2 regions of the Pseudoalteromonas sp. SR45-4 genome follow, and region 2 is predicted to be linked to the other one. Evidence: predicted binding sites of a transcription regulator. Region 2 holds the regulator's gene; the other holds the start of a gene.
What was found. Region 2 encodes FliA, which starts transcription of late flagellar genes. Its sites were predicted from a motif close to CTAAAGNTNNNNNNNNNNNNGCCGATA; they were not measured.
Positions count from the first base shown of each region.

Region 1: a site for FliA is predicted at 2,976-3,002, ahead of pomA (flagellar motor protein PomA). Genes of this name have one in related genera too.

Region 1 covers NZ_JACJDO010000024.1:3,652-21,365, forward strand. The annotation lists gene H5058_RS11125 (DNA topoisomerase III) at 1-1,030, opposite strand, end outside; gene H5058_RS11130 (flagellar motor protein MotB) at 1,233-2,153, opposite strand; gene pomA (flagellar motor protein PomA) at 2,156-2,923, opposite strand; gene H5058_RS11140 (exodeoxyribonuclease VII small subunit) at 3,192-3,434, shown strand; gene ispA ((2E,6E)-farnesyl diphosphate synthase) at 3,437-4,324, shown strand; gene dxs (1-deoxy-D-xylulose-5-phosphate synthase) at 4,437-6,299, shown strand; gene H5058_RS11155 (ligand-binding sensor domain-containing diguanylate cyclase) at 6,370-9,456, opposite strand; gene H5058_RS11160 (phosphatidylglycerophosphatase A) at 9,492-9,977, opposite strand; gene thiL (thiamine-phosphate kinase) at 9,974-10,948, opposite strand; gene nusB (transcription antitermination factor NusB) at 11,043-11,453, opposite strand; gene ribE (6,7-dimethyl-8-ribityllumazine synthase) at 11,469-11,933, opposite strand; gene ribBA (bifunctional 3,4-dihydroxy-2-butanone-4-phosphate synthase/GTP cyclohydrolase II) at 12,027-13,139, opposite strand; gene H5058_RS11185 (riboflavin synthase) at 13,168-13,821, opposite strand; gene ribD (bifunctional diaminohydroxyphosphoribosylaminopyrimidine deaminase/5-amino-6-(5-phosphoribosylamino)uracil reductase RibD) at 13,826-14,974, opposite strand; gene nrdR (transcriptional regulator NrdR) at 14,977-15,426, opposite strand; gene glyA (serine hydroxymethyltransferase) at 15,532-16,788, opposite strand; gene thrC (threonine synthase) at 17,060-17,714, opposite strand, start outside.
Region 2 covers NZ_JACJDO010000003.1:78,704-93,013, forward strand. The annotation lists gene fliQ (flagellar biosynthesis protein FliQ) at 1-242, shown strand, start outside; gene fliR (flagellar biosynthetic protein FliR) at 245-1,024, shown strand; gene flhB (flagellar biosynthesis protein FlhB) at 1,034-2,164, shown strand; gene flhA (flagellar biosynthesis protein FlhA) at 2,237-4,348, shown strand; gene flhF (flagellar biosynthesis protein FlhF) at 4,369-5,859, shown strand; gene H5058_RS02500 (MinD/ParA family protein) at 5,852-6,712, shown strand; gene H5058_RS02505 (RNA polymerase sigma factor FliA) at 6,739-7,449, shown strand; gene cheY (chemotaxis response regulator CheY) at 7,490-7,873, shown strand; gene H5058_RS02515 (protein phosphatase CheZ) at 7,889-8,650, shown strand; gene H5058_RS02520 (chemotaxis protein CheA) at 8,666-10,843, shown strand; gene H5058_RS02525 (chemotaxis response regulator protein-glutamate methylesterase) at 10,895-12,070, shown strand; gene H5058_RS02530 (flagellar motor protein) at 12,063-12,827, shown strand; gene H5058_RS02535 (flagellar motor protein MotB) at 12,836-13,795, shown strand; gene H5058_RS02540 (ParA family protein) at 13,808-14,310, shown strand, end outside.

The DNA.
Region 1 (17,714 bases), on a different contig from region 2:
CATCTTGGTGATGATCATTAGGTAAGTAGTGGTTGTCTGAACGCGGGTAGGTAATTAACTTATGACGCTCATAAAGAATTTGGCATATATCCAGCACCTTTTGCGCTGGCATAGCAAATGCTTTTGCCGCGTCTATCTGCAAAGCAGATAAGTTATAAGGCAGTGGCGCAGTTTGTTTTTTTTGCTTTTGTTCAAGCGCCGTTAGCTCAGCATTTTGCTGTGTGATACGCGAGGCTACGTTTTCAGCCAATGCTTTATTTAATACTCGCCCTTCTTCGTCTTGATAAGGCTCACATGCCTTACTGGGTATCCATTTTGCACTAAATGATTGTTTTTCGGGGGTGACTAAGTGGGCTAATACTTCATAAAATGGCTTCGATACGAAATTTGCTATGTCATTATCTCTATTAACCACCAAGCCAAGTATGGGTGTTTGTACTCGTCCCACAGAAAGTACGTTACCAAACCCAGCTTTTTGCCCTGCTAAAGTATAAGCGCGGGTTAAATTCATACCAAACAACCAATCAGCACGAGAGCGCGCTAAGGCTGAAACGCTCAACGGAATAAACTCACGGTTAGATCGCATAGTCGTTAATGCTTTTTTTACTGCAGCTAAGTTTAAATCACTAATTAATAAGCGTTGAATATGCTGCTTTTTAGTTTTACTTATTTTGGCTTCTTCAATAACTTGATCGACAAGTAATTGCCCTTCTCTGTCGGGATCACCTGCATGCACTAGTGCTGTAGCCTGTTTGATTAGCTTTTTTAACACAGTAAGTTGCTTGCGAGTTTTAGTTTTTGCTTTTAATTGCCACTGCTCAGGAATGATAGGTAGGTGCTCAAACTGCCACTTTTTAAAGCGCTCATCATAGTCATCGGGCTCGGCTTGCTCGAGCAAATGACCAATACACCAAGATACGCAATCACCATTTGCAACTTCAATGTAGCCATCGTGCTTTTTGTGCGGTTTTGGTAACGCGTCGGCAATAGCACGCCCTAATGACGGCTTTTCGGCAATATAGAGTTTCATAAGCAAGCTCTTTTACTGTTTATATACACAGTAGTTTAGCATATCAATTCACAGCGTGGGATGTTTTTATTAAACCGTATTATTTAACAACTCTGAGGTATTTGGCTGAGGTGGTGACTTTTAGTTAATTTTAACTAAAAGTCACCTGAAATCAATTACACTTAGTTTGCTTAAACCAAGTGTGTTTTTAATAAAATGACTGCTACCTTACATCGATAGGATCAGACTCTTTGGCTTTTCCTTGTAAAATAGATATTTCAACGCGACGATTACGACGGCGATCTTCATTGCTGTCATTTGGCACTAACGGCCGGGTTTCAGCACGCCCTACTACCATCATTCTATTTTTATCAAATCCAACTACTTTTTGCAGCTCACTAGCTACTGCAACTGCACGCTTAGATGAAAGATCCCAGTTATTAATATATAACTCGTTTGAAACCTGAAAATCGTCGGTATGCCCCGACACAGTAATTTCTCCAGGCACATCTTTTAATAGCACGCCAATTTCTTGAATAATGGGTTTAAACTTAGGTTGTAAAAATGCACTACCCGAAGGGAAAGAGCCATTTTCGCGAATACGAATAATTATTTGCTGCCCTAATGATTCAAGCTCTATGGCACCATCAATTATTTGTTTTTCTAATTGCTGGGCAATTTTTTTAACTAAGTCGTTTGTTTGCTGTTGATCGGCCGCTGAAATTGCTTGCTCCGATGCTTGCTCTTTGGAAGTACTACGCGACTCGCCACCACGTTTATCGCCCCGCTGCTCTTGCCTTCCGCCTGCTGAACTTTCATCACCTGCCTGAAACTCTAACATTTGCTGGGTCATTTCTACCGTTTGCTGTTGAATTGTTTCAATTGGGGTAGGCTCTGGCTTGCCCGGAGTAAACTCCATAGCAATAACTGATGTGCCTTTGGGAATATCTTTAACTTCTATTTTATTTTGTACACCAAATGCAAATTTCATCGAACCGGCAATTTGTTTAAATTTAAGTACATCCATTTCAGAAAACGCAAGCAAGAGCACAAAAAAGCACATTAATAGCGACATTAAATCTGCGAATGTCCCCATCCACGCAGGTAAACCTGGGGGTGGGCACTTGCACTCTTGATCAGACATAGTTAATCCTCAGTGTTTACTTTACGTTTTGATTCAGCAAGATAGTTTTTCAAAATACCTTCTATTACTTTTGGATTTTGACCATCTTGAATACCTAAAACCGCATCTAAAATTAAACGTTGATTCATTGCCTCTTCGTCTTTACGCAGCTCCAATTTTGTTTGAATAGGAATAGCGACTACGTTAGCTAAAAATGCGCCGTATAATGTGGTTAACAATGCCACCGCCATAGCCGGACCAATTGCTTTAGGATCATCCATATTAGATAACATCGCAACTAAGCCTATTAAAGTGCCTATCATTCCCATTGCTGGGGCTATATCACCCAAAGATTTAAATAAAGTAGCACCCGACTCATGCCGTGCTGTAGTTAATGAAATATCTTTTTGCAGTGTGGCCCGCACTACGTCTGCGTCGTGGCCATCTACTAGCATGTCAACGCCTTTGCGCATAAATGGATTCGGTATTTCTGCCTCTTCAAGTGCTAAAAACCCGCCTTTACGTGCTGAATCTGCAAGTTCAACTGCTTTTTCGATTAACTCTTCTGGCGACTCAAGCTTAAACATAAACGCTTTGGTAACCACCTTACCTATGCCAAAAAACTGTGACATAGTAAAGTTTGATAAAACGATAAATAATGAACCGCCAAATACGATTACAACAGAGGGCGTGTTGTAAAACATAGCCATTTCACCGCTACTACTCATAAACATGGACATGACAATTAAGCCAATTGCGCCAAGGATCCCAATAATGGTTGCTAAATCCACATTCCCTCCAAAGGTTTTTGCTTTTATATGCAAACGTTTGTTATTAATTGTTTATCGGCAAGATACTGAATTGCTTAAGCCATTTTTTATAGATAAACATAAAAAGCTGGATTAAGCACTATTCTAGATCAACTTGTGTAATCTATCTAATTATCAATTTTTTAAAACATAAAGCGTTTATTAACGAAAAAACCATTTCATCCTTTGACCTAGTTTAGCATTCCCCCTAAAATTGACTTCTAAATTTATTATGTAAGTTGAAATAAAGATGGCGACTAAAAAACCTGAAAACTTAAGTTTCGAGCAAGCACTAGAAGAATTAACAACAATCGTTAGTGAAATGGAACAAGGTGATTTATCGCTTGAGCAGTCATTAAAACAGTTTGAGCGTGGCATTGCTTTAGCAGGCGCATCGTCTAGTAAGTTGCAACAAGCTGAGCAAAAGGTGGCTATTTTAATGGGCAAAGATGAGAAGTCTGTATTAACCGACTTTGATAATGATATGGAATAGCCGTGACTATTAAAGAACTTATTACACATGCTCAAACTGATGTAGCCAATACTCTTAACCTTTATTTTGACCAATCGCTTAATACTGACGAGACCATAAAAGCCGCCACCCATTATAGTTTAATGAATGGCGGCAAAAGATTGCGTCCTTTTTTGGTTTACGCAACGGGTAAAATGCTCGGCGCAGATAAACAAGATTTAGACGTACTTGCTGCAGCTATAGAATGTATTCATAGCTACTCGTTAGTTCACGATGACTTACCAGCTATGGATGATGATGAATTACGTCGCGGACGCCCAACCTGTCATATCGTGTACGGCGAAGCACACGCAATTTTAGCCGGTGATGCACTGCAAGCTTTAGCATTTGAGTTAATAGCCAAGCATAATTTTAACTGTAGTGCTCAAGCTCAAGTTAAAATGATTGCTGAACTGGCACATGCCTCTGGGTTACAAGGTATGGTGGCAGGCCAAGGGCTTGATATTGCAGCTACTGATAAAGTAATAACCGTGGCTGAACTTGAGCGTATTCATAAGTTAAAAACCGGTGCGCTAATAAGCTGTGCAATTACACTGGGGGCTTTGTGCTCGAACAATGTTAGTCAAAACACGTTAGAAAATTTAGCCACTTTTGGCTATGCCATAGGGCTTGCATTTCAAGTACATGACGATATTTTAGACGTAGAAGGCGATACCGTTACTTTAGGTAAGCCTCAAGGGTCAGATATCGCTGCGAATAAAGCGACATATCCCGCTTTATTAGGTATGCTAGGCGCTAAAGAAAAAGCGCAAAACTTAATACAACAAGCCCATGCAGCGTTAGCAAATATAGACGCCGATACCAGTGCTTTAGCGTCACTAGCTAACTATTTAATTGAACGTGACCACTAAACACGGCTTAAACGTATTGCAACTTAGCACTAAAATTATTACTGAACATCAAATAACTCAAACAACGCGTTTGCACAGTTAGTTGATGTTAGCGAAGGACATATATAAAACCATGACACTTGATAGCAGCAAGTATCCATTACTTAATTTGGTTAACGAACCAGCCCACTTGCGAGACTTAGCACAAGATAAGCTTCCTGCATTTAGCCATGAGTTGCGTGACTACTTACTCAACTCGGTATCGCAAAGTAGCGGGCATTTAGCGTCTGGTTTAGGTACCGTAGAGCTCACTGTGGCACTACATTATGTGTATAACACCCCAGATGATCGCCTTGTATGGGATGTAGGCCACCAAGCTTACCCACACAAAATACTCACCGGGCGTCGCGATTTAATGCACACCATTCGTAAAAAAGATGGCTTGCACCCTTTCCCATTTCGCGAAGAAAGCCAATACGATACGTTTAGTGTGGGCCATTCTAGTACCTCTATTTCAGCTGCGTTGGGCATGTCTATTGCTGCGCAAAAAGAAGGTAAAGGACGCAAAACGGTTGCCGTTATAGGTGATGGTGCTATTACAGCAGGCATGGCTTTTGAAGCCATGAACCACTTAGGTGATGTAAAATCAGATATGTTGATCATTTTAAATGACAACGAAATGTCGATTTCTGAAAACGTTGGCGCGTTAACAAATCACTTTGCCCGTATTTTATCGGGTAGCTTTTATACTAACATTCGCGAAGGTAGTAAAAAACTACTCTCGGGTGTGCCACCAGTTAAGCAACTTGCCAGTAAAATGGAAGAGCATATTAAAGGGATGATGATCCCTGGTACCTTCTTTGAAGAATTAGGCCTAAATTATATTGGCCCAATTGATGGCCATGATGTAAACATGTTAGTAGATACGCTGCGTAATATGCGTAACTTAAAAGGCCCGCAATTACTGCATATAAAAACCCAAAAAGGCAAAGGGTATAAACCCGCTGAAGCCGACCCTATTGGCTATCACGGCGTACCTAAGTTTGATCCTAATACATCAAGTTTACCTAAATCAAAACCCGGTGCGGCTACATTTTCTAATGTATTTGGCGACTGGTTATGCGACATAGCAAAGCAAGACAGCAAGCTTATGGCGATAACACCGGCTATGCGCGAAGGCTCTGGCATGGTGCGTTTTTCAAAAGAGCATCCTGATCAGTATTTTGATGTTGCGATTGCCGAGCAGCACGCTGTAACCCTCGCTGCTGGTTTTGCTTGTGAAGGCTTAAAACCCGTTGTCGCAATTTACTCAAGCTTTTTACAACGTGCGTACGATCAGCTAATTCACGATGTAGCGCTGCAAAACTTACCTGTGCTATTCGCTATTGACCGTGCTGGTATTGTTGGCGCAGACGGCGAAACACATCAAGGTGCGTACGATTTAAGCTTTATGCGCTGCATTCCAAATATGGTCATTATGGCGCCAAGCGATACAAATGAGTGTCGCCACATGTTATATACTGGTTATCAAGCAAATTGCCCTGTTGCTGTGCGTTATCCGCGTGGTAGTGCTGGTACGGCAGAAATTGCAACTAATATGCAATTACTTGAAATTGGTAAAGCCGATGTTGTTAAGCAAGGTGCTAAAGTGGCTATATTGTCATTTGGTACATTACTTGAAAACGCGCAACTAGCAGCTGATGAACTCAATGCGACTTTAGTTAATATGCGCTTTATTAAACCGCTTGATACTGCGTTACTCGATGAGTTAATAAACAGCCACAATGTAATAGTAACGCTTGAAGACAATGCAATTTCTGGCGGTGCTGGCTCTGCGGTTAATGAGTATTTAGCAACGCAAAAAGCACAGGTTAGCATTCTTAACTTGGGTATCCCTGATGAATTTATTAAGCACGGTACACAAGACGAAATGCACGACGAAATGGGCTTAGGCGAGCAAGGAATATTAACTGCTATCAAAGCGTTTATTAATTAACCTCCTACTCATTTAAAGCATATTAAAAAAGGAGCCTAGGCTCCTTTTTTAATATCTAAATATTAGTTACTTATCGCATCCATACTTTAATATCAGCTAAACCATTGGCTTGTAGCAAGCCTATTTGCTGTTCAACATTAGGGTTTTGCTCAAACTCAAACGCATCTAACTGCTCATCAAAGGTAATGTTAGCGACCCCATCGCCACCGCGTTTTTTAACTTGATGCAGTGCAATATCAGCTAAATTAATCGAGGTTTCCCAGCTAATAACTTGGCCACCTAATAGTGGTAGCGGATAGAACGACCAACCAATTGAGGCTGAAATATGAGTGCTTTTACCGTTTGGCAATTGAAATGCATGTTCGGAAATTCCTTGGCAAAGATCCGACACATAGCTGTCAATTAAGTTACATTTAAAGTCACGTAATAAAAGTAAAAACTCATCGCCGCTCCAACGTGCCACATAATCTGAGCCCTGAGTACGCGAATTAAGTAATACCGCCATTTGCTGCAAACAACTATCTCCGGCAATTGGCCCATACGCATCGTTAATACGGCTAAAGTTGTCTAAGTTCATAATTAATAATACTAGCGACTTGCCCTGCGCTTGCAGTGATTGTGAGTTACGCTGAAAATGTTCAATATCTTTAGGTAGTTGGTCGAACAAAAAGCGGCGACTACGTAACCCTGTAAGCTCATCTGAATGGCTCACTAGCTTAAGCTGTGAGTTAACTTTATTAAGCTTATCGTTTGCTTGGCGAAGCTCTAAGGTACGATCAGTGATCAACCCTTCTAACACTTCTTGTTTACGGCGCTCTTGCGCTCTAAATACCCAAAACACTAAATAAAACAATAAAACAAAACCACTGGTGATCAGTAATCTAAAGTAAATTGTTTCGTCAAAACGCTCAGGTACTACAAAAGCGTAATCAACAGATTGGGCTATGTTCCAATCCTCGCCTTGGCGTTTTGTTTCTAACTGAAACAAAAAAGAACCGGCTGGGAGGTTAGTATAAATAGCTTCGCGGCGAGTATTCGCGTATCGCCAGTCAGTATCTAAACCATTTAATTTATACCTAAACTCAATACTATTTGGCGCGTAATAATCTATGGCTGTGTATTTTAAAGTAACATCGCGCTCGTCTATTTTTAATCGCGGTTTATTACCTAATGCAGCAGTGGTTAAACTACGTAATGGTGTAGTTAATGTTTCTATTTTAGGTTTTAAACCACGCAAGCCAAACAACTCAACGCTTTTAGGTATTTCAACTACACCTTGTAAACTGGGATACCAAATAGAATTGTTCATATCAACAACCGCGTCATGCCCTAAGCCATTACAACATTGGCTGGCTTTACCATCGAGTTGGCGGTCGAACGAGGAAATAACTTCTTCAACTTTTAAGCTTTGGATCTGCGTTTTAAATTGATCTACCGGCATCCGATAAACACCTTTCATGGTGCTTACCCATATTCTTTTTAATTTTTCATCGTACTTTAAGCTAAAAATAGAACCATAAGGTAAGCCATTTGCCGCATCTAACTGCTGCCATTGTCCTTGTCCACTACGATAGAACAAGCCATCGTTTAACGAACCAACTAATATCCCAACTCCATCTATATGCAAAATACTGGTTACATAAGCACTTTCTAAGGTAGTTTGGTCACCTATTTTTTCTATTCCTCGGTCTGTAAAGTAATACGCACCTTTACTAGTACCAATAATGCCAAAATTTGGGGCATCTAATACAAAAGTAATAAACTTACTGCCTAAAAATGCATTATAAGCAAAGGGTCTTAAACCACTATAATTGAGTCTATACAATCCTCGGCCGGTACCAATCCAAAATCCGCCTCGGGTAGCCGAGCTAATCGCAAATACTGGATTGTCGTTTAATGCGCGCCCAGGAAAGCTGTAAAGTGTGTCGTCTTCATAAAAGAATAACCCCCGCCCAGTAGCAATATAAAGCCGATCGCCATCAAACTGTAAATCATGCACCGAGGCATGCCCATACTTGCTACTGTTTATTATATTAATAAAGTTTTTATTGGTATCAAAGTAACCAACTCCGCTTCTGTTAGCTATCCACAGTTTGTCATCGGGTGATTTACTAATCGCCATTACCGTTTCAGTCATTTTAGAAATTGCCGAGTGACGCTCAATGCGACCTTCGTGTGCCAGCCATAAACCTTCACTAAAACTGGCTAGCCAAACATTATTTTGATCATCGCGAAACATGTCAGCAAACCAAATACTTTGATCTAACTGACTTGGCTCAACCCATTGCCAATCACCTGACTTGCCACGAAATAATAAACGCCCATAAGTAGATACCCATAAGCCACCATTGGTATCGCTCATAAATTTATAAACTGCAGAGTTATTCACATTAGGCAGTGGGAAAGAACGTAGTTCGTCATCTAAATCTAAAAAATAAGCACCCAACTCAGAGGCTAAATATAAATTACCATTTAAAAAAGAGAGATCGTGCACTATGGTTTGCGCTAAGCTGTCGGGTAATGACACTTTGGCAGTAAGCTCTAAGCGTAATTTAGAAAAGTCGGCAGCGCTTTTTGTCAGGCGCAGTAAATGTCTGTCGTTTACTAACCAAATACCTTCAGGTGCGAGCGCCATTTTGCTCACAGAGCCAACTATTTGAGTAATAACAGTGGGATTAACTATGGGTGATGGCTCATTAGTTTGATCGCGTAAATCAACCAAACTACGATCAACATAATACAGGCCATTAGCGGCTATCCAAATACCGCCTTTAGAGTCCTCTAAAATATCTCTAACCGGGCCTTTAATATTAAACTCTTGTGCACTAAGTGTTGCAGGGTCAATAACTACTAACCCATTTTTGGTGCCGATCCACAAAAAGCCTTGGCCATCTATTAGTAATTTATTAATACCATTACTTGGTAAAAAAAGACTATTTTGCGTGTTGTAGTTGGTAAAAGTATTGCCGTCAAAACGACTTAAACCAAATTGAGTTCCCAGCCACATATAACCTTGCTGGTCTTGCACAACACTTTTGAGTGATTGCGAGGGGAGTCCATCTTTAATATTCCATTGTTTAACTACGTAATCAGTAATTGAGGCCCAACTTGGCATAGCACAGGTTAGTAGTACAAAAACTAGTAAAAATCGCATCATATTGCTGCCACCTAGCTAAACAATCAAATAATAAACTAAAAGGGTAGTAAACCTACTTTTATCAGCGCTTGCAAACAAATAAGTGAAAATATACCTGCAAGTACGTCATCAATCATAATGCCAAATCCACCATGGGCACGCTTGTCGAGCACACGGATAGGGCCTGGTTTGACTATATCAAAAAAACGAAACAGTAAAAAACCAACCAATAATGTTTGCCAGCTCAGTGCCGTACCAATCATAGTGATGTAGTAACCTGCCACTTCATCCCATACAATCGCAGGGTGATCGTGTACCCCTAAATCATCTGCGGTCTTGCCACAAGCCCAAATACCAAAAACACTGATCACTACAGCAAATACTATTTGTAACCACAACGGGTAGTGCATGGTTATAAAAATAAAAGGTAAAGCGGCCAAAGTACCAAATGTGCCTGGGGCTATAGGTGCAAGCCCAGTACCAAAACCTAAACCAAAAAACTGATGTGGACGCTTTAGGTTAAATAAACGCTTGTTGTTCAACTTAAATCCTTAGAAAAGTGCTCAAAACCTTGGTGCTTAAAAGTAAATTTTTCGCCTTTATGTAACAGGTCAATTTGCCCTTCGCCACTTTTTATTTGGCCAATACAAATTGCCTCTACGCCATATTGACGCAGTTTTACATCAAGCATACTTTTATTGCTATCAGGCACGGTATAAAGCAGTTCATAGTCGTCGCCGTAATTTAGTATAAACGGTAATTGTTGTTCAAAATCAAGGCTAGCTTTCATTGCATCCGAGGTGGGTATGCTTTCAATATTAACCGTTGCGCTAACCTGCGACATATTTAGTATATGGCCTAAATCGGCTAGTAAACCATCTGAAATATCAATAGCAGAAGACGCAAGCCCACGTAATACCTGCCCTGCAGCCACTCTAGGTGTAGGGAAGTTAAGGCGCTTTTTAATATGTTTTAGATGCTCAGGTTCAATCGTTAAGCCTTGCTTGCGAGACTCTATTGCAAGCCCCGCATCTCCTAACGGCCCAGTTACAAAAATCCAGTCACCTACTTTTGCGCCATTTCGGCATAATGCAGTGCCTTCGGGTACTGTACCTTTTGCACAAATAGTAATACTCAAAGGTCCTTGAGTCGTGTCGCCACCAATTATTTGTACATTAAAATATTCGGCAATTTCATGCATGCCGTCAGTCAATTCTTCAATCCATTGCTGATCAATACTCGGAAGTGTTAAAGCGATAGAAACCCATGTAGGCTCTGCCCCCATTGCCGCTAAATCACTTAAATTTACAGCCAATGCTCTGTGCCCGAGTGCGCGAGGTTCAATGTCATCAAAAAAATGTACACCAGCAACGAGTGTATCGGTTGTTATAGCAAGCTGACAATTTTGCGGCACAGTAACTAATGCGCAGTCATCTCCAATCCCTAAATTAACATCGCGGCGAGTAATACCACGGCCTTTAAAATAACGATTAATTAATTCAAATTCCTTCATACACAAAAAAGCCGACCTATGCCGGCTCTCCTTTTTAACGGTAATTTATACCAGCCAGTTTTGATAAAATAATTATCAAAAACCTGACTAAATATTACTTACGTAAATGCTTAACTGCTTTATCAAGTACACCGTTTACAAATTTATGGCTATCTTCAGCGCCAAACATTTTAGCTAATTCAATGCTTTCGTTGATAGCCACTTTGTATGGAACATCTTCACGAAATTTTAGCTCATAGCTGCTTAAACGTAATATTGCGCGTTCAACCATATCTAACTCATCGAATGGACGGGTTAAATGCGGTGATACAGCCTCGTCTAGTTGCTTATAATTTACCGCAACGCCACTGGCTAAATCTTTAAAATATTCAACATCAATTTTAGTCACGTCGTTTTCGATCAACATTTGTTGTTCGATATCGGCAATTGCATTGCCACTTAATTGCCAAGAATAAATGGCCTGAAGTGCTAATATACGTGCTTTACGTCTTGCTGCTGGTTTCACAAAAATTCCTTAAACTTAAATTTTATCTAACACATTAACCATTTCAAGCGCGCCTAAAGCAGCTTCGCCGCCTTTATTGCCCATTTTGGTGCCAGCACGCTCAATTGCTTGTTCAATGCTTTCTGTGGTTAATACGCCAAATGCAACCGGTATATCATACTCAAGTGATACTTGCGCAAGACCTTTGTTTGATTCGCCAGCAACTAGGTCAAAGTGTGGAGTACCACCTCTGATCACTACGCCTAATGCGATGATTGCATCATACTGTTTTTTTGCCGCAATACGTTTCGCTGCTAAAGGTAATTCAACCGCGCCAGGTACATAAACTACGGTAATATCGTCATCCGATACACCACCTGTGCGTTTTAATTCATCAATAGCGCCTGCTAATAAGCTACTACCAATAAAGTCATTAAAGCGAGAAATGACAATGGCAAATTTTTTGCCCGGAGCGTACTTACTACCTTCAATAATTTTCATTTGATAACCTTAAAAATAAGTTTGAGCGATTTCGATTGCGCAAAAATTGCAGCGCATCATACCATAAAAATAAAATAATAGCCTAGCGTCTAATTACTGCGGCTCTATGTAGTCAACAACTTCTAAATGAAACCCTGAAAGTGCATGATACTTTTTAGGGCGACTCATTAAGCGCATTTGTTTAATGCCTAAATCGGCTAAAATTTGTGAACCCACGCCTACAGTACGAGACGTACCTGTAAATTTATTCGGTGTTACATCTTCACCCGAATCTTCGGCTGCAAACGCCTTTACGGTTGCCTCAAGCTCTGCGGTACTTTCTTGTTTGCCTAAAATAACTAATACACCATTGTGCTTAGCTATATAAGCCATTGCGTCAGACACGCCCCAGCTACGCTCAGAGTTTCTATCTGAGAGTAAAATATCGTTAAAGGTGCTTTGTAAATGCACTCGCACTACGGTTGGCGCTTGTTGTTTCATTTCGCCTTTTACTAATGCGTAATGTAGCTGTCCGTCAATGGTGTCTTTGTAGGTTACTAAATCAAACTCACCGTGCTCGGTAGGTAACTTACACTTTGCCACTTGCTCTATCGTGGTTTCGTTTAAGTTACGGTATTCAATTAAATCAGCTATGGTGCCAATTTTAATATCGTGCTGTTTAGAAAACACTTCTAAGTCAGGACGGCGCGCCATAGTGCCATCTGCATTGAGTATTTCAACAATAACCGATGAAGGCTCAAGCCCTGCTAAACGGGCTAAGTCGCAGCCTGCTTCAGTGTGCCCTGCACGCGTTAAAACACCGCCAGGTTGTGCCATTATAGGAAAAATATGCCCAGGCTGTACTATATCGCTAGGCACTGCGCCTTTAGCTATAGCGGCCTGTACTGTACGTGCTCTATCTGCTGCCGAAATACCTGTAGTAACGCCTTTTGAAGCTTCTATCGACATTGTAAAATTAGTTGAAAACGCAGCACCGTTATTTTTTACCATAAGCGGTAAATCAAGTTGCTCGCATCGCTGTTGCGTCATAGTTAAACAAATTAAACCACGGCCATGCGTGGCCATAAAGTTAATAGCTTCTGCACTAATATGCTCGGCGGCAATAATTAAATCGCCTTCATTTTCCCTGTCTTCATCGTCCATTAAAATAACCATTTTACCGGCTTTAATGTCTGCGATAATTTCTTCTGCGCTGTGTAAGTTCATAATTCACTCTTATTAGTTGTTAGTTGCGTTACTTAATAAAGCCCGCTTTTGCGAGTAAGCTCATTGAAATATCAGCGCCCGTAGGCTGCTCTGCGCCTTTTATAAGCCGCTCTAAATAACGCGCAATTTGGTCGACTTCCAAATTAACTTGGGTGCCCACTTTAAAATTAGCTATCGTAGTTTGCTCGCTAGTATGGGGCACAATCGTTAATTTAAATTTATTACCTTCTACTGCGTTCACTGTTAGGCTAATACCATCAATACATACAGAACCTTTATACGGTATGTATTTCATTAGGTTTTCATCTGTGGTTAGCCAATATTCTGTAGCACGTGCATTTGGCGTAATGGCGGTAATTGTAGCAATGCCATCAACATGGCCAGATACTAAATGCCCACCTAAACGCGAAACCGGTTGCATGGCTTTTTCAAGATTAACTGTTTGCCCTAATGTGTAATGAGCAAAACCAGTTAAATCTATCGTTTCATTCGATAAGTCGGCACTAAAACCATCGGCATGTTTATCAACAACAGTTAAACACACACCATTAGTGGCAATACTATCTCCTAACTTAACATCACTCATATCAAGGTCAGGGCTTTGTACACGAATAGCTAAATCGCCTTGTTTTTTTTGTAATAAAGCAATTTTGCCTGTGGCTTCTATTATCCCAGTAAACATAGCATTACTCTTTTGTATCAAGTGGTTTTAATGAGCTTTTTACTGCGCTAATACGTAAATCATCACCTATACGCGTACACTCATTAAAAGTTAAATCAATCGTATTTTGCATACTGATCAACTCAGGAAAATTAACTAAACTCTTGCCATCACACCCAATTAATTTAGGCGCTAGATAAAAAATAAATTCATCTATTAAATCCAGTTCAACCATTTTACCCGCAAGGGTTGCCCCAGCCTCTAGCCACACTGTGTTAAATTGCAGCTTTGCGAGCTTTTTTAAAACCGCGGTTAAATCAACTTTTGAATTACTAGCAGTTACTACTATATGCTTTACAAAATGCGGCCAATGTTGCGATTTATCAACCTTGGTAGTAAAAATTATTATTTCACTTTCAATAGCAAATAAAGCAAGATTTGGGGTTAAACGATTTTGCGAGTCAATAATAACACGCACCGGTTGGCGAAGCGGTAACTGTGTAGGTAATGCCTGCGGTAATTCATTTTTACGCACATTTAATTTAGCGTCATCTACTAATACGGTATCGGCACCGGTTAAAATAGCGCAACTTTGTGCACGATATAACTGCACGTCTTGGCGTGCTGCTGCGCCTGTTATCCACTTACTTTGGCCATTATTAAGCGCCGTTTTACCATCAATACTGGCGGCCATTTTACACGTTACATAGGGCAGACCATGCTCCATACGTTTAAAAAAGCCTAAATTAAGCGCCCTAGCCTGTGCTTCAAGTAACCCATGTGCAACCTCAATACCAGCGTCGCTAAGTATTTTCAGCCCCTTACCTGCCACTTGTGGATTGCTATCGACCATGGCGGCAATTACTTTTACTACACCGGCGGCTTTTAAACCTTCTGCGCACGGTGGTGTACGGCCATAATGGCTACATGGCTCAAGCGTAACATAAGCTGTTGCGCCTTTTGCTTTACTGCCTGCCATAGCAAGTGCATTTACTTCTGCATGCCCTTGTCCGGCAAGCTGATGAAATCCCTCGCCTACTATTTCATTGTTTTTAACTAATACACAACCTACGTTTGGATTAGGCGTGGTAGTAAACCGGCCTTTTTTAGCCAATTCTATAGCACGTGCCATATACATTTCGTCATATTGGTTAAAAACACAGTCGCTTTGCATACTTACTCCCCTAAGCGGGCAATTTCTTCGCCAAATTCGCGGATATCTTCAAACGAACGATACACCGAGGCAAAGCGCACATAAGCTACTTTATCGAGCTTTTTAAGCGCTTCCATAATGCACTCTCCCACTAAATGGCTCGAAACCTCTCGCTCACCGGTTGCGCGTAATTGCGACTTTATTATATTAACTACTTCTTCTACTTGTTCGGTACTTACGGGGCGTTTTTCCAGTGCGCGGTTTAAACCATTTAACAATTTATCTTCGTTAAAGGGTTCGCGGCTGCCATCTTGTTTTATTACCCGTGGCATAACCAGTTCTGCGCCCTCAAACGTAGTAAAACGCTCATGGCAGTCATTGCATTCACGACGACGACGCACTTGGTGACCACCGCCAACCAGGCGAGAGTCAATAACTTTGGTATCTTTTGCGGTACAAAATGGGCAATGCATAGCTAGGTACTTCCGTTTTAAAAAACAAAAAAAGGCCGCTTTAAAGCGGCCTTTATCTTAGCAAAAAACTAAGCGATTGTGATCTAAATTACTGTTTTACTTTTATTAAGCGTAAACAGGTAGTTTTGCACAAATTGCTTTTACTTTTTCTCTTACTTGCGCCTGTACTGATTCATCATTGATGTTATCTAGTACGTCACAGATCCAGCCAGCAAGCTCTTTAGATTCTGCTTCTTTAAAACCACGACGAGTGATTGCAGGTGAACCAATACGTAGGCCAGATGTTACAAACGGTGAACGTGGATCGTTAGGCACTGAGTTTTTGTTAACTGTAATATGAGCGTTACCCAAAGCAGCATCTGCATCTTTACCGGTAATATCTTTATTGATTAAATCAAGTAAGAATAAGTGGTTTTCAGTTTTGTCAGATACAATTTTGTAGCCACGTTCCTGCATAACAGCAACCATAGCTTGTGCATTTTTAACAACTTGTGTTTGGTACACTTTAAATTCTGGTTGTAGGGCTTCTTTAAATGCCACAGCTTTAGCAGCAATAACATGACATAAAGGACCGCCTTGGCCACCAGGGAAAACAGCACTGTTAAGCTTTTTGTAAATAGCTTCGTCGCCACATGCCGAAATAATTAAACCACCACGAGGGCCTGCTAAGGTTTTATGTGTAGTTGTAGTAACAACATGTGCGTGAGGAACTGGGCTTGGGTAAATACCCGCCGCAATTAAACCAGCAACGTGCGCCATATCTACAAAAAAGTAAGCGCCAATTTTATCAGCAATTTCACGTAATTTAGCCCAATCAACAATACCTGAGTATGCTGAGAAGCCACCAATAATCATTTTTGGTTTGTGCTCAAGCGCTAGCGCTTCAACCTGTGCGTAATCAATTTCGCCTGTAGTTTCATCTAGGCCATACTGAATTGCATTATAAAGCTTACCTGAAAAGTTTACGTGTGAACCATGCGTTAAATGGCCGCCATGAGCTAAGCTCATACCAAGTACAGTGTCACCGGCGTTTAATAAAGCTAAAAAAACAGCCGCATTTGCTTGCGAACCAGCATGTGGTTGTACGTTTGCATAGTCAGAACCAAATAGTTCGTTAGCACGGTCAATCGCTAATTGCTCAACAACGTCTACATGCTCACAACCGCCATAGTAACGTTTGCCCGGATAACCTTCTGCGTATTTATTAGTTAACTGTGAACCCTGTGCTTCTAGTACGCGTGGGCTACAGTAGTTTTCAGAAGCGATTAATTCAATGTGATCTTCTTGGCGCGCAGTTTCTTTTGCAATTGCGTCAAATAACTCTGGGTCAAAATCTGAAATATTCATGCTACGTTCTAACATTGGGGTCTCCTGGGGCAAGGTGTATGGTATTTTTTAGAGGCTTTATTGTACGCTTAAAACGACTATTTGCCTACGCTCTTAAGTTGAGGATATTTAAACAGGGATTGAATTTATTTCACAGGCTTTTTAAGATGATATTTTTTAATCATTACATAAAAAATTAAAATATATATTAATTACTATATTTGCATAGCTAATGAAAGTATTAACACCCACACTAAAATATACCTATAAAAAAAGCGACCAAGGCCGCTTTAATTAGATCTTACTTTCAACTTAATTTTTTAAGTATTTCAGTACGTAAGGCATCATAATCAGCATTTATATCATTAGCTAAACATGGCTTGGCTAATGCATCTGCAAGTGGCTTTGGCATAGCTAGTTCAATGTTTAAAATACCTTCAACACTGTCTTTAAATTTAGCTGGATGAGCCGTTGCTAAAAAGATTCCGGCAGCGCCAGGAGCGCGATTTTCAACAAGTCCTTGGTATGCAATAGCGGTATGCGGCTCAGCAACATAACCTGTTTGTTGAATATTTTTCATCACTGTTTGCGTATCTTGCTCGTTTACGCTAGTTGAATAAAAATTATCGTAGCTAAACCAATTGTTGTCGAGCATAGATTGCACTCGTGGCCAGTTATTTGGCTTGCTTACATCCATTGCATTTGAAAGTGATTCAAGTGTCGCGTTTGGCGTCCAGTTTTTATCCAGCATAAAGCGCGGTACTGTATCGTTTTGATTAGTAGTTGCACTAAGTTTGCCAACAGGCAAACCAATAACAGCACCTATCATTGCCGCGCACACATTACCAAAGTTACCACTTGGAACCGAAATATGCGCAGTAGCCCGTTTTGCTTTTGGTAATTGTGCAATTGCCTCAAAGTAATAACAAACTTGTGCCACTAAGCGACTAATATTAATAGAG
Region 2 (14,310 bases):
TAAGTAGCGCGCTGTTTTTAGTAATTAAATTGGTTTCTGCTATTGTAGTGCCGGGCTTAATTGTGGGTTTAGTGGTTGCAGTGTTTCAGGCTGCAACTTCAATTAACGAGCAAACTTTGAGTTTTTTACCACGCTTACTAATTACTATAAGTGCGCTTATTGTTGGCGGCCACTGGTTTACCCAAGAGTTAATGGACTTTTTTACCCGCCTAGTATTACTTATTCCTGAAATTGCAGGCTAAGTATGGAATTACCGTTTGCTGTCGTAATTCAATGGTTGAGTGACTTTTTACTGCCATTAGTGCGTATTAGCTCAATGATTATGGTAATGGCTGGCCTTGGCGCTAAAAACGTACCCACACGTATAAAAATGGGCTTAGCAATTGTTGTTACCTTTGTTGCTGTGCCTATGCTGCCGCCTGCTACCTTTACTAATTTGTTTTCGTTTGAAATGATTTTAGTGGTTATTCAGCAAATGCTAATAGGCATTGCGATTGGCTTTGCATCTACCTTATTGTTAAATACCTTTGTGTTAGCTGGGCAAATATTGGCTATGCAAACGGGTCTTGGTTTTGCCTCTGTAGTTGACCCCTCCAATGGTTTAAGTGTGCCTGCAGTAGGGCAGTTTTACCTTATTTTAGCGACCTTATTATTTTTTGTATTTAATGGTCACTTAATGATGATTCAAATGGTGGTACACAGCTTTGAAGTGCTGCCAATTGATGGTAATTGGTGGTCGGTGGATCATTACTGGGACATAGTAACTTGGGGCGGCTGGATGTTTACTACAGCGCTGGTGCTATCACTGGCACCGCTTACCGCTATGCTGGTAATTAATATGTCGTTTGGCATTATGACCCGCGCCGCGCCACAGCTAAATATTTTTTCTATTGGTTTTCCGTTTACTTTAGTTGCTGGGCTTATCATTATTTGGGCGACCTTAGGTAACTTTGTATCGCAGTTTGAGTTTCAGTGGCTAAAAATGGTCGAGTTAATGTGCTCATTAGTGGGCTGCTCGCCTTAGGAGGTTATTGTGTCTGAAGATTCTGGACAAGAAAAAACCGAAGAACCCACATCCAAAAAAGTAGAGGATGCCAAAAAGAAAGGCCAAATAGCGCGATCCAAAGAGTTGGGCACTATGTTTGTGCTTATTTTTTCGGCTATTTCGTTGCTCATGTACGGCCCCGAAATTGGTAAAGGTTTGTATAACGTAATGGGTAGAATGCTTAGCCTAAACCGTAACGAAACCTACGACACCACCAAAATGTTTGCTGTATGGGGCGAAGTGGCCGATGCGCTGATGTTTCCTATGGCAATGTTTGTATTAATTATTGTATTAGCTGCTTTTATTGGTAACACCATGCTAGGTGGCTTTAATTTTAGTTGGCAAGCTGCTGCACCTAAAGCCAGTAAAATGTCACCTGCTAAAGGCTTTAAACGTATGTTTGGCCCGCAAGCTGGGGTGGAGCTGTTAAAGTCGCTGTTAAAGTTTGGTTTAGTTGCCAGTTTTGCAGTGTTTTTAATTAATACCTTTTTTGATGAGATACTGCACTTAAGTGTAGAAAGCGCCCCAGGTAATATTATTCATGCCTTAGAAATATTGGCTTGGATGTTTTTAGGCTTGTCTTGTACCTTAATTATTATTGCTGCGATTGATGCGCCGTTTCAAAGCTATAACCACAATAAACAACTTAAAATGACCCTTCAAGAAGTAAAAGACGAGTATAAAAACTCAGAGGGTGACCCACAAATAAAAGCGCGCATAAGGCAAACCCAGCGGCAAATGTCGCAAAAACGTATGATGCAAGATGTGCCCGATGCCGATGTTATTGTAACTAACCCTACCCATTACTCAGTGGCTTTAAAGTACGACACCGAACGCGCCGGAGCACCTATAGTAGTTGCCAAAGGAATTGATGAAATGGCAATGCAAATTCGTAAAATAGCGATTGGTAATGAAGTGCCTATTTTAGAGTCGCCGTCGCTTACTCGAGCACTTTATCATACTGCAGAAGTGGGGGAGCAAATCCCGGATCAATTATTTACCGCAGTTGCGCAAGTATTAGCTTATGTGTTTCAGCTTAAGCGCTTTAATAAAGGGCGCGGAAAACGCCCCACCAAACTTAATAAAAAACTGCCTATTCCTGACGATTATCAGTATTAATTTAAATAACCTATAACTTGGAATAGTTATTGCAATTTCACAGTAGTGTCAATTTTTTGAAATTGTAGGGTTATGGGATTTAAAGCGGTATTACAACAACTTAACAAAGATAAAAAAGAGTATGCCAAAGGCGTAGGTACACCATTAATGGTACTTGCTGCGCTGGGTATGGTCATTTTACCTCTTCCTCCGTTCCTGCTTGATATATTATTTTCTTTTAATATTGCCCTTGCTTTGGTGGTGTTACTGGTAACTGTATACACCATGAAACCACTTGAATTTGGTATGTTTCCGGCTGTGTTACTAATCGCCACTATTATGCGTTTGGCACTTAACGTTGCCAGCACCCGAGTAGTATTACTTGAGGGCCACAATGGTGGTGACTCTGCCGGTAAAGTAATTGAAGCCTTTGGCTCTGTAGTTATTGGTGGTAACTATGCGGTAGGTTTAGTGGTGTTTTTAATCTTGATTATCATAAACTTTGTGGTAATTACTAAAGGTGCTGGGCGAATTTCTGAAGTGTCGGCGCGCTTTACCCTTGACGCTATGCCGGGTAAACAAATGGCAATTGATGCCGACATGAATGCGGGCTTTATTAGCGCCGAGCAAGCCCGAGAGCGCCGCGAAGAAGTTACCCGCGAAGCCGACTTTTATGGTTCTATGGATGGTGCCAGTAAATTTGTTAAAGGCGATGCTATTGCCGGTATTGTTATATTAATTATTAATATTGTTGGTGGCTTATTTGTTGGCATGATCCAACACGATTTAAGCTTTGGCAATGCCATGGAAATTTATACCTTGCTCACTATAGGTGATGGCTTAGTTGCACAACTTCCCTCATTATTACTCTCTATTGGTACTGCTATTGTTGTAACGCGTCAAAATGAGTCGCACAACATGGGCGATCAATTTAAGAAACAACTCGGTAACGAAAAGTCGTTATTTATTGCTTCAGGCATTTTAATTATTATGGGTTTAGTACCTGGTATGCCACACGTAGCGTTTTTAAGCTTGGGCGCATTATTAGGTTATTTAGCTTACTACACCCAACAAAACAAATTAAAAGCGGCAGCAGCACTTGCTGAGGAAACCGCTAATGGCAGCGCAGTAGGTACAGGCATTGCCAATAAGCAAGAGCAAAAAGAGTTAGGCTGGGACGATGTGCAGCAGGTTGATGTAATTGGTTTAGAGGTAGGTTACCGACTTATTCCATTGGTTGATCAATCCCAAGGTGGTGAATTGCTAAACCGTATTAAAGGCGTGCGTAAAAAGCTCTCTCAAGAATTAGGCTTTTTAGTGCCCCCGGTGCATATACGCGACAACTTAGAGCTAGACCCAAATGCATACCGAATTACCTTAATGGGCGTATCAAGTGGCGAAGGCGAACTAAAACACGGCGATGAATTGGCAATTAATCCGGGGCAAGTATTTGGTCCTATAAAAGGGATTGAAACTAAAGATCCGGCTTTTGGTTTAGATGCGGTGTGGATCAAGCCTGATCAAAAAGATGAAGCGCAATCGCTTGGTTATACCGTGGTTGATTCGGCGACTGTGGTTGCCACTCATATTAGCCAATTACTCACCAATAATGCGGCGTTATTATTAGGCCACGAAGAAGTACAAAACCTATTAGATATGCTAGCAAAAAGTCACCCAAGGTTAGTAGAAGGCTTGGTGCCTGATGTATTGCCATTAACTACTATAGTTAAAGTTTTACAAAATTTATTAAACGAAGGTGTAGCTATTCGCGATATGCGCTCAATAGTACAAACCCTTGTAGAGTATGGCCCGCGTAGCCAAGACCCAGATGTTTTAACCGCTGCGGTACGTATTTCACTGCGTCGATTAATAGTTCAAGATGCGGTGGGTATGTCTTCAGAAATCCCTGTCATAACCTTGGCGCCTGAGTTGGAACAGATGTTGCATCAGTCATTACAAAATGCAGGCGACGAAGGTGCCGGAATAGAGCCAGGACTTGCAGAGCGACTTCAAGTGTCATTAAACGAAGCGCATCAAAATCAAGAAATGGCCGGTGAACCTTCAATACTGTTAACGTCAGGAATGTTACGCACTGTGTTATCTCGTTTTGTTAAGTACACCATTCCAGGATTGCGAGTGATGTCTTATCAAGAGATACCAGACGAAAGGCAGATCAAGATTGTTAGCTCAGTAGGCCAACAATAAGATTTTAAAGGGGTTGAACCATGAAGATTAAACGTTTTTTTGCTAAAGATATGCGCACAGCACTTAAAGAAGTTAAAGATGAGCTAGGTGTTGATGCGGTTATTATGTCTAATAAAAAACTCGCAAACGGCGTAGAAATTGTCGCAGCGGTTGATTATGACAAAGCAGCCCCTAAAGCCGCCGCGCCACAACAAAGTGCGCCGCTGCAGCAGCGTACGGCACATTCTGCCCACTCGCAAAGCATGCATAACTTTGTAAAACCAGAGCCACAGCGTGCTAGACCTGAGCCACAAGCAAAGGTAGCCGACAGCTTACAAGCATTATTAGAGCGCCAGTCGCCGCGTCCACGTTCAGCAGAATTGGCTTCAATGTTTTCGCAATCAGGTATAGATACCTCAGAGCATTATCAAGAGCCGATCGCTAAACAACGCCCTACAAATATGTTTGCGCGTGAAGAAGCTGCGCAAGCACGCCCACAAACGCAAGCTGACAGCTTAGGTTTTGATGACCTAGACCGTGATTTTGATGAGTTAGACACGCCAGTTGCGCAAAAACACACGACTAAAAATACCGAAAGTGAAGCAATGAGCACAATGCGTGAAGAAATGAACGCAATTCGCCAGTTATTAGAGCACCAAGTGTCGGGTTTAATGCAGCAAGATATGGCGCGCCGTGACCCAACGCGCGCATGCATGATTGACCGCTTAGTAGGCATGGGAATCGATAAAGAAGTTGCTGAGCAAATGGCTTGTTTTGTACCTGAAGATGTTCCGCGTCAGCAGGGCTGGAAAGCGCTGTTAACTATGGTTGAAGATCAGATGCAAACCACGAATAACGAAATTTTGCGCCAAGGTGGTGTTTACGCATTAGTTGGCCCAACCGGTGTGGGTAAAACCACTACAGTGGCTAAGCTCGCGGCATTAGGTGCACAAAAATATGGTGCTGATAAAGTAGCGCTAATTACTACCGATACTTACAGAATTGGTGCTTACGAGCAGCTTGCAACATATGGCCGTATTATTGGCTGTGGGGTTAAACAAGTTAAAGATGCGAACGAACTGGCCGAAGTGTTATATCATTTACGTAACAAGCGCTTAGTACTTATAGATACCGCAGGTATGAGCCAACGTGATTTACGTTTAACTGAGCAGCTAAATACCTTAATGCGTAATCAGCGTGTGGATATTCGTAATTACTTAGTATTAAGTGCCACTGCGCAAATAAATGTGTTACAAGAAACCGTAAGACACTTTAAAAAAGTACAGTTAAGCGGTTGTATTTTCACTAAACTCGACGAATCATTAAGTTTAGGCGAGATAATTAGTATTGCGATTCAAAATCGCCTGCCAATAGGGTATCTTACTAATGGTCAACGAGTACCTGAAGATATTCGAGTTGCAAATGCAGAAAAACTAGTGAAAAAAGCTGAGCAATTATATTTAAAGAGAACAAAAGTACAACATTCACGACACCAATCAGTGGCGTCGAGCACAGTAGAGATGTATGATTAACACAGTATTAGATCAAGCAAGCGGCCTGCGTAAAATGAGCAAAAATAATAATAACGGCGTTAAGGTTATCGCCGTCACTGGCGGTAAAGGTGGCGTTGGAAAAACAAATGTATCGTTAAATACTGCGATCGCTTTAGGTCAGCAAGGCAATAGAGTGTTAGTGCTTGATGCCGATTTGGGTTTAGCCAATTGTGATGTAATGCTTGGACTACGTGTTGAGCGTAATTTATCGCATGTGTTATCTGGCGAATGTGAGCTTGATGAAATACTAGTAGAAGGCCCCGCTGGGATAAAAATAGTACCAGCGACTTCGGGTTCACAAAGTATGGTTGAGTTGTCGCCTGCAGAACATGCTGGGCTTATTCGTGCTTTTAGCGAACTCAATACTGATTTTGATATATTAGTTGTTGATACCGCTGCCGGTATATCGGATATGGTGCTGAGTTTTTCTCGCGCTGCACAAGATGTTTTGGTTGTGGTATGTGACGAGCCAACTTCAATAACCGATGCCTATGCACTGATCAAAGTATTAAGCCGCGAACATGGCGTGTATAAATTTAAAATTGTTGCCAACATGGTGCGTTCATTACGCGAAGGGCAAGAGTTATTTGCAAAGCTATCAAAGGTTACAGACCGATTTTTAGATATATCAATGGAGCTGGTTGCAACCGTTCCTTATGATGAAAATATGCGCAAAGCAACACGTCGTCAAAAAGTAATTGTTGAACTGTTTCCTAGTTCTCCAGCTGCACTTGCCTTTAAAACATTAGCAACAAGAATAACAAAGTGGCCAATACCGAACCAGCCTTCGGGTCATTTAGAATTTTTCATTGAGAAACTCGTTAACGGCTAACTATGACTACATTGGTGAATAGAGCTATGGGATATGAATCAACACAAAATTTAAATATGATTGTTGAAAAGCATGCTTCATTAGTAAAAAAAGTAGCATGTCATTTAATTGCTCGTTTACCCCCTAGTGTACAACTCGATGATTTAATTCAATCAGGAATGATAGGATTAATAGAGGCGTCAAAAAACTTTGATGCCACTAAAGGCGCTAGTTTTGAAACCTTTGCGGGTATTCGTATTCGGGGCGCTATGCTTGATGAAATGCGCCGTGGAGACTGGGCTCCTCGCTCAGTACATCGTAAAAGCCGCCAGGTTATAGAAGCTATTTCAGCATTAGAAAGCAGCCTGAATCGTGAACCTACAGACAGTGAAGTTGCCCAAAAGCTTGAAATTACACTAGAGCAATATCATCATATTTTAACCGATGTTAATTCCAGTAAAATCTTGGGAATAGAAGATTTAGGTATTGATGAGGATGTTATAACACCTGTTGGGCACGATTTAGCACTAGACAAACCCTTTAATAATGTTAAAAATGAAAGGTTTAATGAATCTTTATTAAGTGCAATTAAATCCCTACCAGAGCGAGATGCAATGGTGCTTTCGTTGTACTATAACGATGAAATGAATTTAAAAGAAATTGGACAGATACTCGATGTAAGTGAGTCGCGTGTAAGTCAGATACATGGTCAGGCGATGATTAAGCTAAAAGCAAAAATCAATGACTGGATAAATTAGAAGTAAGTAAATACAGGTTTAGGCCTCACTGGAGGATGTTTTGGATAAAAACATAAAAATTCTTGTTGTTGATGACTTTTCAACGATGAGACGTATTATTAAAAACCTATTGCGTGATTTAGGGTTTACCAATGTTTTAGAAGCAGATGATGGCTCAACTGCTTTACCTATGTTGCAAAATCAATCATTTGACTTTGTAGTAACAGATTGGAATATGCCGGGCATGCAAGGTATTGACTTGTTAAGAGCAATACGCGCAGATGACAAATTAAAGCATCTTCCGGTTTTAATGGTTACTGCAGAAGCTAAGAAAGAGCAAATTATTGCAGCAGCCCAAGCAGGTGTTAATGGTTATATTGTTAAGCCATTTACTGCGGGTACATTAAAAACTAAATTAGAAAAAGTGTTCGAACGCTTAGGTTAATAAGGGGAGAGGCTTATGTCAGCACCTGCTGCGCCTCAGATTACTTTAGAGCAAGCACGTCAGCTGGTCACTTTTTTAGAAAACGGTGAGCAACATAAAGCTGATCAGTTAATTTTAGAAACTGCCTCTCAAGAACAATCATATTTGTTTGCAGAAGTAGGTAAATTAACGCGCCAGTTGCACGAGTCTTTAAAGGGTTTTGAGCTTGACACCCGCATAACAGATTTAACCACTGATGCCATTCCGGATGCTAAAAAGCGACTTAACTATGTCATAGAAATGACAGAAAACGCCGCCAACAAAACCATGGATGCGGTTGAAGCGAGCCTGCCTTTAGCCCAGCAATTAGCTGATGATATTTCGCATATCAAGCCAACCTGGGATCGGTTAATGAGCCGCGATCTTGAACTTGGTGAATTTAAAACATTGTGTCATAGCATTGATAAATTTATGAACAGCTCGCATCTTAAAACCGATGAGTTGCAAGTATTAATGACTAATGTGTTAATGGCTCAAGATTATCAGGATTTAACCGGACAAGTAATTCGCCGTGTTATTGAGCTGGTACGCGAAGTTGAAGAAAGTTTAATTCATCTGTTAACTGCGTTTGCAGCACAAGATGAAAACGATAACCAAGAGCAACAAAAAACAGAAAACTCGATTGCCGCACAAGCATTAGCAGGCCCAGAAGGCCCTATTATTGATAAAGAATCGCGTGATGATGTTGTATCTGATCAAGACGAAGTTGATGATCTTTTATCAAGTTTGGGCTTCTAATAGGAGAGTAACTGCATGAGCTTTGAAGTCGATGAAGATATATTACAAGATTTTTTAGTTGAAGCTGGAGAAATCCTTGAGCTTTTATCTGAACAATTAGTTGAACTGGAAAATAACCCAGAAGATACTGAATTATTGAACGCTATTTTTAGAGGCTTTCACACTGTTAAAGGTGGCGCGGGCTTTTTAGCGATGTCAGAGCTGGTAGATGCCTGCCATGGCGCAGAAAACGTGTTTGACTTACTGCGCCAAAAAGTGCGAACAGTTAACTCTGAGCTAATGGATGTTATACTTCAAGCACTTGATACTATTAACGAAATGTTTGCTACGATAAAAAATCGTGAGCAACCAGAGCCTGCCGATCCCCAGTTACTCGAAATATTACATAAATTAGGTTTACCCCCCACAGAAGAAGAGCTTGGTGGTGACACTATTGCGCCAGTAATAACGCAAGATGCTAATTTAGATGATGACCCTTTTGCATTTGATGAGTTGTTTGATGCACCCAGTGCAGCAACAAACGCTACAGCAAACGATGCGCATATTGATGAAATTAGCGAAGATGAATTCGAAAACTTACTTGATGAACTTCATGGCAAAAGTAAAGGCCCTGCAATAAAAGAGTCATTAAGTAATAGCAGCGACTTAAGTGGCGATATTACCGACGATGAATTTGATAGCTTATTAGATGAGCTTCACGGGGTGGGAAGTTTTGGTGCGGTAAATAAAACTCCAAAACCTCAAGCAGCTCAAAGTCCGGCTGCTAGCACTAACGATGATGAAATAAGTGACGATGAGTTTGAAGCTTTACTAGATGAGCTACATGGCAAGGGAGCGGCGCCAAAATCTAAAGAAAGCGCGGCAACACCTGCACCTGTAAATAAAGTTACGGCTCCTAAAGCAGCTGTAGTTAAAGCCTCACCAGTAGCAGTTGATAAAGTTAAGCAGCCACAAGCGGCTGTTGTAGCAGCAAGTGCTAATACCAATACCGCTGCGCCAGTTGCTAAAAAAGCGCCGCCTGCACAAGCTGAAACAACAGTAAGGGTTGATACTAAACGCCTTGATCAAATTATGAATATGGTGGGCGAGCTTGTATTAGTACGTAATCGTTTAGTGAGTTTAGCCACCAGTTCAGAAAGTGAATCTATGAGTAAAGCAATATCTAACTTAGATGTTGTTACAGCTGATTTGCAAGGCGCGGTAATGAAAACGCGAATGCAGCCAATCAAAAAAGTATTTGGCCGTTTTCCGCGTGTTGTTCGCGACTTAGCACGTACCTTAAATAAAGATATTAATTTATTGCTGGTTGGCGAAGAAACCGATTTAGATAAAAACCTAGTTGAGGCACTGGCCGATCCATTAGTGCATTTAGTACGTAACTCGGTTGATCATGGTATAGAAATGCCAGATGATCGTGAAGCTGCGGGTAAACCGAGAACAGGTACCGTTACGCTTTCTGCTTCGCAGCAGGGGGATCATATTTTGCTTACCATTAAAGATGATGGCGCAGGTATGGATGCTGAAAAACTAAAACAAATAGCAATTAAAAAAGGTGTGCTTGATCAAGAGCAAGCAAGCCGTTTGTCTAACACCGAAGCTTACAATCTGATATTTGCGCCAGGGTTTTCTACCAAAGAAGCAATATCTGATATTTCTGGTCGTGGTGTTGGCATGGATGTGGTTAAAACTAAAATCACCCAGTTAAATGGCTCGGTTAGCATAGAGTCAGAACTAGGTGTGGGCACTATACTTGAAATTAAAGTACCGTTAACTTTGGCTATTTTACCTACCTTAATGGTGGTAGTGAGTGAGCAAACATTTGCACTACCATTAGCAGGGGTAAGTGAAATATTTAACTTGGACCTTACTAAAACGAATGTGGTTGATGGTCAGTTAACTATTATTGTTCGTAAAAAAGCAGTGCCTTTATTTTATTTAGAGCATTGGCTAGTGAAAGGTGCCGATCGTACAAGCCGTAAAGCGCAAGGGCATGTGGTTATTGTGCAAATAGGTACACAACAAGTTGGCTTTGTGGTTGATTCGTTAATTGGTCAAGAAGAAGTGGTTATTAAGCCGTTAGACGCTTTATTACAAGGTACGCCTGGAATGGCAGGTGCCACTATTACTTCGGATGGTGGTATTGCACTTATATTAGATGTACCGAGTATGTTAAAACACTACGCAGGTAAATAATAAAGTAGACGTATACTTTATACGTCTACACAATAAAAATAAGAGAGCAAAATGGCCGTTAAAGTTTTAGTTGTTGATGATTCGAGCTTTTTTCGCCGTCGAGTGAGTGAGATTCTTGAATTAGATAGCGAGATTGAAGTAATTGGCTTTGCCGTAAATGGCCAAGATGCTGTAGAAAAAGCAGCTAGTTTACATCCTGATATGATCACTATGGATGTAGAAATGCCGGTGTTGGATGGTATAAGTGCTGTAAAAGAAATTATGGCCAGTAACCCGACGCCAATTTTAATGTTTTCTTCGTTAACTCGCTCCGGTGCAACTGCAACTTTAGATGCACTTGATGCTGGTGCTATGGATTTTTTACCGAAAAAATTTGAAGACATTGCTCGCAATAACGAAGATGCCATTAAGCTGCTGCAAAGCAAAGTAAAAGAAATTGGCCGCCAACGTATTAGACGTGTTGCTAGCCCTAGCCCCTCCAGTATAAACAAACCTTTATTTACACCTACTTCAGCGCCAAGCGCATTAGCAGCAAGGTTTGCACAAACAAATAAAACAGCAACAACAGTAGTACAACCAGAGCGAAGCTTTAATAATTCGCCAGTAACTAGTCGCAGTGCAATAGTAACAAAGCGCACGAGTGGCAAGCACTATCAACTAGTTGCAATTGGCACATCAACCGGTGGACCTGTTGCGCTGCAAACTATATTAACTCAGCTTCCTGCTAACTTTCCGCACCCTATATTATTAATTCAGCATATGCCCGCTGCGTTTACTCCGGCTTTTGCGGCACGCTTAAATAGTTTGTGTAAAATTCAGGTAAAAGAAGCGCAGCAAGGAGATCGACTGCAAGCAGGTGTGGCTTACTTAGCACCGGGTGGCCAGCAAATGATGATTGATGGTCGTGGGGCAAGTAGAACACTACGAGTTTTTGAAGATAACAGCGAGCGCATTAGTTACAAACCAAGCGTTGATGTAACCTTCGCCAGTGCCGCTAAAGCGTATCAAGGTGATGTATTAGCTATAGTATTAACTGGTATGGGCGCAGATGGGCGTGAAGGCGCTCGTATGCTTAAACAATCAGGGGCAACCATTTGGGCACAAGATGAAAAAAGTTGTGTTGTTTATGGTATGCCACAAGCAATTGCTAATGCTGGTTTAGCGAGCGAAAGTTTGCCATTAGATGAAGTAGCAATACGTTTAAAGACAGAGGTGGGCTGTGGATAAGCTTTCCGTACTAGGTTTACTTATTGGCTTAGGCGCCATTGCAATAGGTTACTCGTTAGAGGGCGGTGTGGTATCGGCATTATTTAACGGACCTGCGTTGATCATTGTACTGGGCGGCACATTGGGTGCTGTAATGTTACAAACATCAGCCAGTACTTTTAAAAAGATGCTAGAAATTACGCACTGGGTTTTTGTATCGCCTAAATACAATATTGAAGATGCCATAGAGCAAGTAAAAGGATGGTCACATAAAGCACGTCAAGAAGGTTATTTAGCCCTTGAAAACGAAGCGCTTACCCACCCAGATGCCTATGCTGCAAAAGGGCTTGGATTATTAGTTGATGGTTGCTCAGATCAAAAACTGCGCGATACGTTAGAAATAGATTTACTGTTAGAGCGCGAACGTCTGCTAGAGGCAAGTCGTGTTTATGAAGCTATGGGCGGTTATAGTCCGACCATAGGTATTTTAGGGGCCGTGCTTGGTCTTATTCAGGCAATGTCGTTTATTACAGATCCGCAAAAGCTTGGAGCCGGTGTTGCCACTGCCTTTATAGCAACTATTTATGGCGTGGGTTTAGCTAATTTATTATTTTTACCTATGGCTAATAAGTTAAAGCAACGGGTTGAGCAAAAAATGCTTTATCACGAAATGCTTGCCGAGGGCGTAATTGCAATAAGCCAAGGCGAAAGCCCAGTAAGCATTGAATTAAAGCTTGAAGCCTATCGGGTTGACCGCCCAAATGTCGTGGTTGAGTAGCAGCTATTATGTTACGTCGTCGCTTACGCAACACCACTACTAAAAGTCAACACACAGAACGTTGGCTGGTGTCTTATGCTGATTATATGACGATTATGTTTGCCTTTTTTGTGGTTTTGTACGCAATAGCAATTAACAAAGAAGAGAAATTTCAAGTGCTGTCCGATTCGATTGGTTATGTATTTGATAAGTCAGCCCGTCAACATTCGCAGCAAGGAACTGGGGTAAATGGCGACGCAATATTGACAGACAGAGTAACCCCAGAGCAAGAAGTGCTCTACGGCGAAAGTATTTTAAAAGAAGAACACGGGCCAAAGCTGCTGGACGGACAAAGCGATACCAGTAATATTGATCAAAAACACCTTGGCAAACCACTCGATAGTTTGTTGGCTAAGCTGCAATCGTCATTAATAGATGAAATACGCGATGGTGAAGCAAGTTTAGAACTCAGCCAAGATTGGCTGATCATTGAGCTTAGTTCTGGCATGCTATTTTCAAGTGGCAGTAGTGTAGCGCAAGTTCGAGCTAAGCAAGTTGTTAAAATAATTAAAGATATAATTGCTCCGGTAGATAACTATATTAGAGTACGCGGCTATACTGACAACCAAACCATAGGTAATGAAATGTACCGCTCGAATTGGGAGTTGTCGGTGGCGCGTGCAACAGCCGTTTTAGTTGAGCTTGAAAGGCTAGGTATAAATTCAGCGCGAATGGCGATTGAGGGATATGGTCAATATTCTCCTTTTGCCACTAACGATACTAAGCAAGGGCGTGCTGAAAATCGCAAAGTAGTTATTGCCCTATCTAAATATGGGTTGCCACCAACAGCAGAAGTAGTAAGCGTTGAGCCGCAACAAGTAGTCGTTAAACCTGAGCCTGAAGCAGAATTACCCTCTGACGATAATACAATAAAAATAATTCGTTTACCCCATGGCGGTATTCGTATATCGACTCGAAATGAACTGTAATTAGGATGCAATGTGAAGATTTGGACTGTAGCAAATCAAAAAGGTGGAGTAGGGAAAACCACAACCGCGGTTAGCCTTGCAGGTATTTTAGCATCTCAAGGTAAGCGCGTATTATTGATTGATACCGATCCTCATGCCTCATTAACCTATTACTTTGGCATTGATTCTGAGGATTTAGAGGTTAGCGTATACGATATTTTTGTACGCGGAACTAGCATGCAAAGCGAAGAAATACTCCAAGCATTATGTCCATCTAGTATTGAAAACTTAGATATATTACCCGCCACTATGGCTATTGCTACTCTAGATAGAAGTATGGGCAATAAAACCGGCATGGGATTAATATTAAAAAAAGCGCTTGCAAAAATAAGCGAATATTACGACTATGCAATCCTCGATTGCCCCCCAGTACTTGGCGTATTAATGGTTAATGCGCTAGCTGCGAGTGAACGCATTTTAGTGCCGGTACAAACCGAGTTTTTAGCGCTAAAGGGGCTCGACAGAATGATGCGTAC